3 regions of the Thauera sp. JM12B12 genome follow, and region 2 is predicted to be linked to each of the others. Evidence: predicted binding sites of a transcription regulator. Region 2 holds the regulator's gene; each other region holds the start of a gene.
The links. The regulator sigma-54, encoded in region 2, starts transcription at its own class of promoters, with help from an activator protein. The targets are predictions, from matches to a motif close to TGGCACGCTTNCTGCTNA.
Positions count from the first base shown of each region.

Region 1: a site for sigma-54 is predicted at 1,191-1,208, ahead of AAG895_RS07105 (flagellar hook-length control protein FliK). Genes of this name have one in related genera too.
Region 3: a site for sigma-54 is predicted at 1,241-1,258, ahead of flgB (flagellar basal body rod protein FlgB). Genes of this name have one in related genera too.

Region 1 covers NZ_CP154859.1:1,584,836-1,587,030, reverse strand. The annotation lists gene fliI (flagellar protein export ATPase FliI) at 1-478, shown strand, start outside; gene fliJ (flagellar export protein FliJ) at 708-1,151, shown strand; gene AAG895_RS07105 (flagellar hook-length control protein FliK) at 1,268-2,195, shown strand, end outside.
Region 2 covers NZ_CP154859.1:646,143-648,337, forward strand. The annotation lists gene raiA (ribosome-associated translation inhibitor RaiA) at 1-137, opposite strand, end outside; gene AAG895_RS02840 (RNA polymerase factor sigma-54) at 155-1,612, opposite strand; gene lptB (LPS export ABC transporter ATP-binding protein) at 1,635-2,195, opposite strand, start outside.
Region 3 covers NZ_CP154859.1:1,567,432-1,569,626, forward strand. The annotation lists gene flgM (flagellar biosynthesis anti-sigma factor FlgM) at 1-254, opposite strand, end outside; gene flgA (flagellar basal body P-ring formation chaperone FlgA) at 347-1,075, opposite strand; gene flgB (flagellar basal body rod protein FlgB) at 1,297-1,704, shown strand; gene flgC (flagellar basal body rod protein FlgC) at 1,716-2,123, shown strand; gene AAG895_RS07020 (flagellar hook assembly protein FlgD) at 2,185-2,195, shown strand, end outside.

The DNA of each region.
Region 1 (2,195 bases), 940 kb from region 2:
CTACCCGCCGAGCGTGTTCGCCCGCCTGCCGGCGCTCGTCGAGCGTGCCGGCAACGGCCCCGAGGGCGGCGGATCGATCACCGCCTTCTACACCGTGCTCGCCGAGGGCGACGACCAGCAGGACCCGATCGCAGACTCGGCACGCGCCATCCTCGACGGCCACTTCGTGCTCTCGCGCAGCCTGGCCGACCAGGGCCACTACCCGGCGATCGACATCGAGCAGTCGATCTCGCGCGCGATGCACAACCTGGTGGGTGACGACCACTTCAACGTGGTACGCCAGTTCAAGCAGTTCTTCTCGCGCTATCAGCGCTCGCGCGACCTCATCGCGGTCGGCGCCTACCAGCCCGGTGGCGACCCGCTGCTGGACATGGCGGTCAAGCTCTATCCCAAGCTCGAAGCCTTCCTGCAGCAGGGGATCCAGGAACACGAGACCTACGAGGGCGCGCTGCAGAAACTGGCGCAGGTGTTCTCTTGAGAAGTGAGTGACGCCGCGGGCGCGCGGCACCGTGGGAGCGGACTTGCCCGCGAACGCAGCGGTCCCGCATTCAATATTCGCGGCCAAGGCCGCTCCCACAGACAGTTGCTCCCACGGGACTGCGCGTCCGGTCCGGTCGGCGCTGACCATGACATAAGTCCGCATCGTGGCGGAGCAGCACGGGCTAGAATCCCGACCGCTACTCCCCGTTTCGAGAAATCCACATCCGATGACCGCGCGCTTTCACCTTCAGCCCCTGCTTGATCTCGCCCAGACCCGTACCGACGAAGCGGCGCGCAAGCTCGGCGAACTCGTGGCTGCCGAGCGCGATCTCGAGCAGAAGCTGCGCATGCTCGAGGAGTACCGCCAGGAGTACAACGAACGCTTCGTGCAGGCCGCACGCGACGGCCTCAGCCCCGACGCCTGGCGCAACTACAGCGCCTTCATCAACAAGCTCGACGACGCCATCGGCATGCAGCGCAAGATCGTCGAGCAGTCGCGGGCCAAGACCGTCGAGGGCCAGCAGGCGTGGCTCGCCCAGCGCACCAAGCTCAAGGCCTTCGACACGCTGTCGCAGCGCCACCAGCAGGTGCTCAACCGCCGCGAGGCACGCCAGGAGCAGAAGCAGTCCGACGAGCACGCCGCCCGTCGCAGCCCGGGCGAGGAGCAATGAGGCGAGCCGGCGTCCGCGGCGGAGATCGCGCATCTCACATGGCATGGGGCTTGCTTTGAGCTGACTGTCGGATCGTCCGCGATCCACCGCATCCAGCCCACGAGAGGCCTTTCACCATGTCTTCATCGCTCCCCACCTCCAGTCTCGCCGGCAGCCTGAACCTGCGCATCACGGTGCCGTCGGCGCGCGCCGGCGTACTCGGCATCGAAGGCCTCGGCGCCGCGTCCGACACCTTCTCGCGCACGCTGCAGAACCAGATGAACACCGCCAGCCAGGGCTCGGGTGCCGCGCGCGCGAATCCATCGCCCGCTCCCGAACCCCGGCGCGAGCCGGAGCCCACACGCACGCCCGAGCAGACACGCCAGCCCGAACGCGAGCCTGTGCGGGAGCCGACCCAGACTGCCGAGAGCCGCCCGTCCGAACAGCGCTCGTCCACGGAGAACGGCGAGCCCGCCGCCAAGGGGGCCGACGCCGAAGGCGGCACCACCGCTGCGAAGGGCAGCCGGGATGCCGCCGCAGGCGAGGAATCCGCCCAGGCGGAAGGCAGCGCCGACGAGACACGCGCAGACGCCGCGACTGCGGAGGCCGAGTCTGTGGCACGGGACGGCGCGGGTGCGATCATCGCCGCCGCCACCGAGAGCCTCGACGCCGCTGCCGCTGCGGCGGGCGGAGCGGTCGTCGATGCCCTTGCCGGCGCGGCGGCAAGCTCGCCTACCGACCCGGCAGCACTTGCCGGCCTGCCGGCAGCGATTGCCGCCCTCCTCAGCGGGAGGCGCGAGCCTGCCGCCGAGGGCGATGCAAGCGAAGGCACGGCGCTCGTTGGCGACGACAAGGGCCGTGCCCTACAGAATTCCGGCCTGATGCCGAAATTCGATACATCGGCCGAGGGGGGCGGGCGTGGCGTGGCCACCCCTGGCTTCCTCCTTCAGGGGCGCGAGCTGGCAGCTGCCGTGGTGAGCAACCGTGGCGCGTCGGGCCAGGCGATCCAGGCCCTGCAGGGCGAACCCGGCAGCGTCTCGACGCCGCAAGCGGGACATGCCGTGA
Region 2 (2,195 bases):
AGCTTCTCGACCGAGAGGATCACGGAGACGCTGGTGACGTTGTCGAAGTGACGAATGACGCGGTCGAGCTTGGTGGTCACGTAGTCGCGGATGGCGGGGGTGACTTCCACGTGGCGCCCGGTGATGTTGAGATTCATGGTAACTCCTGTTGTTGTCAGATGGATTTGCGCAGACTGACCGGCGGGATATTGAGGGACTCGCGGTATTTGGCGATCGTCCGCCGCGCGACCACGATACCCTGCTGGCCCAAAACTTCCGCAATCTTGGCGTCGGACAGCGGCTTCTTGCTGTCTTCGGCATCCACCAGCTGGCGGATCAGCGCCCGAATCGCCGTCGAGGATGCAGCTCCACCGGTGTCGGTGGCGACATGACTGCCGAAGAAATACTTGAGTTCGAACACGCCACGCGGGGTCGCCATGTACTTCTGCGTGGTGACGCGCGAGACGGTGGATTCATGCAGCTCGAGCTGGTCCGCGATCTCCCGGAGGGTGAGTGGCCGCATCGCCACGTCCCCATGATCGAAGAACTGCCGTTGCTGGTCAACGATGGCCTGGGATACGCGCAGGATGGTGTCGAAACGCTGCTGCACGTTCTTGATCAGCCAGCGTGCCTCCTGCAGCTGGCCGCCGAGTCCGCCGCCCTGGCCGCGGTTCTGCTGCAGCAGGCTGGCGTACAGGCGGTTGATGCGCAGGCGCGGCATGGCGTCGTGGTTGAGCGTGACCGTCCACCGCCCGCGCAGCTTGCGCACGACGACGTCGGGCAGCACGTAGCGCGTCTCGGTGTTCGAGTAGCGCGAGCCGGGGTGGGGGTCGAGGCTGCAGATCAGCGCCTGCGCGGCACGCAGGGCGTCGTCGTCGCAGCCGGTGAGCTTCTTGATGCGGGCGAAGTTGCGGTCGGCGAGAAGCTCGAGGTGCCGCGTGGCGATGTCGAGGGCGAGCGCGCGGATCGGCGAGTCGGGCAGCGTGCGCAGCTGCAGCGCCAGGCATTCCTGCGGGCTGCGGGCGCCGATGCCGGCGGGCTCGAGGTTGTGCACGTGGTGGAGGGCGATGGTGAGCTCGTCGAGATCGACCTCGGACTCGGGCGGCAGCAGTTGGAGCAGGTCCTCGAGCGGCTGGTGCAGGTAGCCGTCGTCATCGAGTGCCTCGATCAGGAAGCGCACCAGGGCGCGGTCGCGGTCGCTGAGCGGCGACAGCGCCACCTGCTGGTCGAGGTGTTCGCGCAGGGATGTGCTCGCGGCCTGCAGATCCTGGTAGTCGACATCGTCGTCGTCGCTCTCGCTGCGGCTGGATGCGCCGGTGCCGACGTTGGACCAGTCGATGCCTTCGTCCTCGCTGCTGCCCTCGCCGCCCTCGCGCGACGCGCTGTCGGCCGGGGGCGATTCGGCGGCGCTCTCGCTGCTCGACTCGCGTTCGGACGAGGGTGTGGGGGGCGGGCTCGGAGCGAAGTCCGCGCCGTCGCCGTCCTCGCGTTCGAGCATCGGGTTCTCGAGCAGGATGCGCTCGATCTCCTGGTTGAGCTCGATCGTCGACAGCTGCAGCAGCTTGATCGACTGCTGCAGCTGCGGGGTCAGCGTGAGGTGCTGGGAGAGCTTGAGCTGGAGACTGGGCTTCATCGCGTCGGTCCGCTGCGTGCGCTCACAGGCGGAAGTGCTCGCCGAGATAGACCTGGCGCACGCGCTCGTTGTCGATGATCTCGGTGGGCTGGCCGCTGGCGAGCACGCGGCCTTCGCTGATGATGTAGGCGCGATCGCAGATGCCGAGCGTCTCGCGCACGTTGTGGTCGGTGATCAGCACGCCGATGCCGCGCTCCTTGAGGAAGCGGATGATCTTCTGGATGTCGATCACCGCGATCGGATCCACGCCGGCGAAGGGCTCGTCGAGCAGGATCAGGCGCGGGTCGGTGGCCAGCGCGCGCGCGATCTCGCAGCGCCGGCGTTCACCGCCGGAGAGCGAGATCGCGGTGTTGTTGCGCAGGTGGTGGATGCCGAGTTCGTGCAGCAGTTCGTCGAGGCGCTCGCCCACCTGGCGCTTCTCCAGGTTCTGCAGCTCGAGCACGGCCTGGATGTTCTCGGCCACCGTCAGCTTGCGGAACACGCTCATTTCCTGCGGCAGGTAGGACAGGCCGAGTCGCGCGCGAGCGTGGATCGGCAGGTGGGTGAGGTCCTTGCCGTCGAGGGTGATCTGGCCGCCGTCGGC
Region 3 (2,195 bases), 920 kb from region 2:
TCGGCGATGCGACCGGCGTCCACCTTGAAATCGCCGTTGGCGATCGCCTGCTTGATCTCCTCGACGCGCTGCTTGTCCACGACCGGCGTCTGCGCGATGACCGTTTCGGCCTTCTGCAGGCTGGCCGACAGCGAAGAAAGCTGAACCTTCTCGCTACCGCCGGAGACTGTCGTGGCCGGACCTGCCGGGTTGCGCGGGCGGGCCTCGCCTGTGGCGCTGGGGGCAATCGATTTGCCCGTGCTTTCGATCTTCATGGCGCGGTTCCCATACAGAATGACTCTGACGTTCTTTTCGGCGTCGCGCGACAAAACTTTAGGGATTTATCGATGGGGCGCGCCGCGACCGCTCAGAACGCCACCTCCACGCTGCCGCCGGCCTGGGCGATGCCGGTGACCACCTGTCCGTTGGCAAGGCGCACGCGAACGCTCTCGCCCGGTGCGGCGTTGTTCATCGCGCGCCCTTCGCTTGCTACGCGGAAGCCAGGACCGCTGCTGACGACGGGCACCGTCTGGCCCTGACGTACCGCGTGCGGCACACGCAGCATGTCGCCGCGCAGCGGACTGCCAGCGGCGATCGCGATGCGGGTGTGGTGGCCCATCGCCTGCGTGCCGTCGGTGAGCAGGTTGTCGGGCAGGGCGGTGAGGTCGCCCCGGCGCTGGCCGAGGTCCGCGGGGCCGAGCACCTGCCCGGCACGCAGCGGGCGGGCGGCAACCAGGTAGTCCGCGACCACGGCCACCTGCGCCTGCAGGTAGGCCGTCCAGGTGACCGGCGAATCGCAGCGCACCCCGACACTGATCCGGCCCCAGGCCCGGGTGCCCGCAGGCAGGAAGGGCTCGATCGCCGCGCAGGCTGGCAACTGGTTGTTCGGATCGAGCGGACTGACCTGGATCGTCACTTCGCCCGGCAGCCCTGCGGCTTGCCGGTGCAGGAATTCGAGCACGCGGGCTTCGACCGCGCCGGACGGCTGTTGCGCGCCCGCGGGCACGGCGAGCAGGCCGAGTGCAGCGAGCAAGACGCCACGGGCGATCAAGCGAAGCGGACGGGGGGCGGTGGGGCGATCAGGTCGGCTGGGCATGGCCCGATTGCACCACGACGCCGGTCCGTGAGGCAACCGCGCATGCCCGCGGCGCGCCATCACCCGCGGCGAGCGGCAAGGCTTGCCGGGTGGTAGCGGCGAAATTGGCCGGTGTTTCCGCCGTTTATCGGCAAAAGAGGGCTGCCGCCTGCCGGCTAACATGGCTGGCATGGAAACTGCGACCGGAGCTTGCCGATCGCCTCGCCCAAGGAGTCAGCGCGATGAAGACCCTCTTCGACCGGAGCATCCAGTTCCACCAGACCGCCCTCAACCTGCAGGCCCATCGCCAGCAGTTGATCGCCTCCAACATCGCCAACGCCGACACACCCAATTACAAGGCCAGGGACGTGGACTTCCGGTCTGCGTTGCAGGGCGCGCTGAATACGGCCAGGGGCGGCGGCGTCGCGCTCGCCACGACCCGGCCCGGACACATTGCCGGCGGCAGCGCGCCGACGCTGGAGAGCCTGACCGGCTACCGGCCCGAGCTGCAGTCCGCGGTCGATGGCAACACCGTCAACATGGACGTCGAGCGCGCCAACTTCGCCGAGAACGCGCTGCACTACGAGGCCAGCGTCACCTTCATCAACGGCATGCTGCGCTCGATGAACACCGCGATCACCGGCCAGTAAGGGGAATCACCATGAGCATGCTCAACGTCTTCCAGATCGCCGGCTCCGCGCTCAATGCGCAGTCGCTGCGGCTCAACACCACGGCCTCGAACCTCGCCAACGCCGACAGCGTGACGGCCGAGGACGGTCAGCCCTACCGCGCGAAGCAGGTGGTGTTCTCGGCGCAGCCGGTCGCAGGCCCCGCTGCCGTGGGCGTGCAGGTGGCCGGCGTCGTGGAGAGTACCGCGCCGCTGCGGCTGGTGTATGAACCGAACAACCCCGCTGCCAACGCCGATGGCTACGTCGAGATGCCCAACGTCAACGTCGTCGAGGAGATGGTGAACATGATCTCCGCCTCGCGTTCGTACCAGAACAACGCCGAGGTGATGAACACGGCACGGACCTTGCTTCAGCGTACCTTGCAGATTGGCCAGTCGTGATCACCCGTCGGTGATCGAAGGCCGGCCGTGACGCGGAGACCGCCGCGAGCAGGAGAGAGGAATGAGCACCGT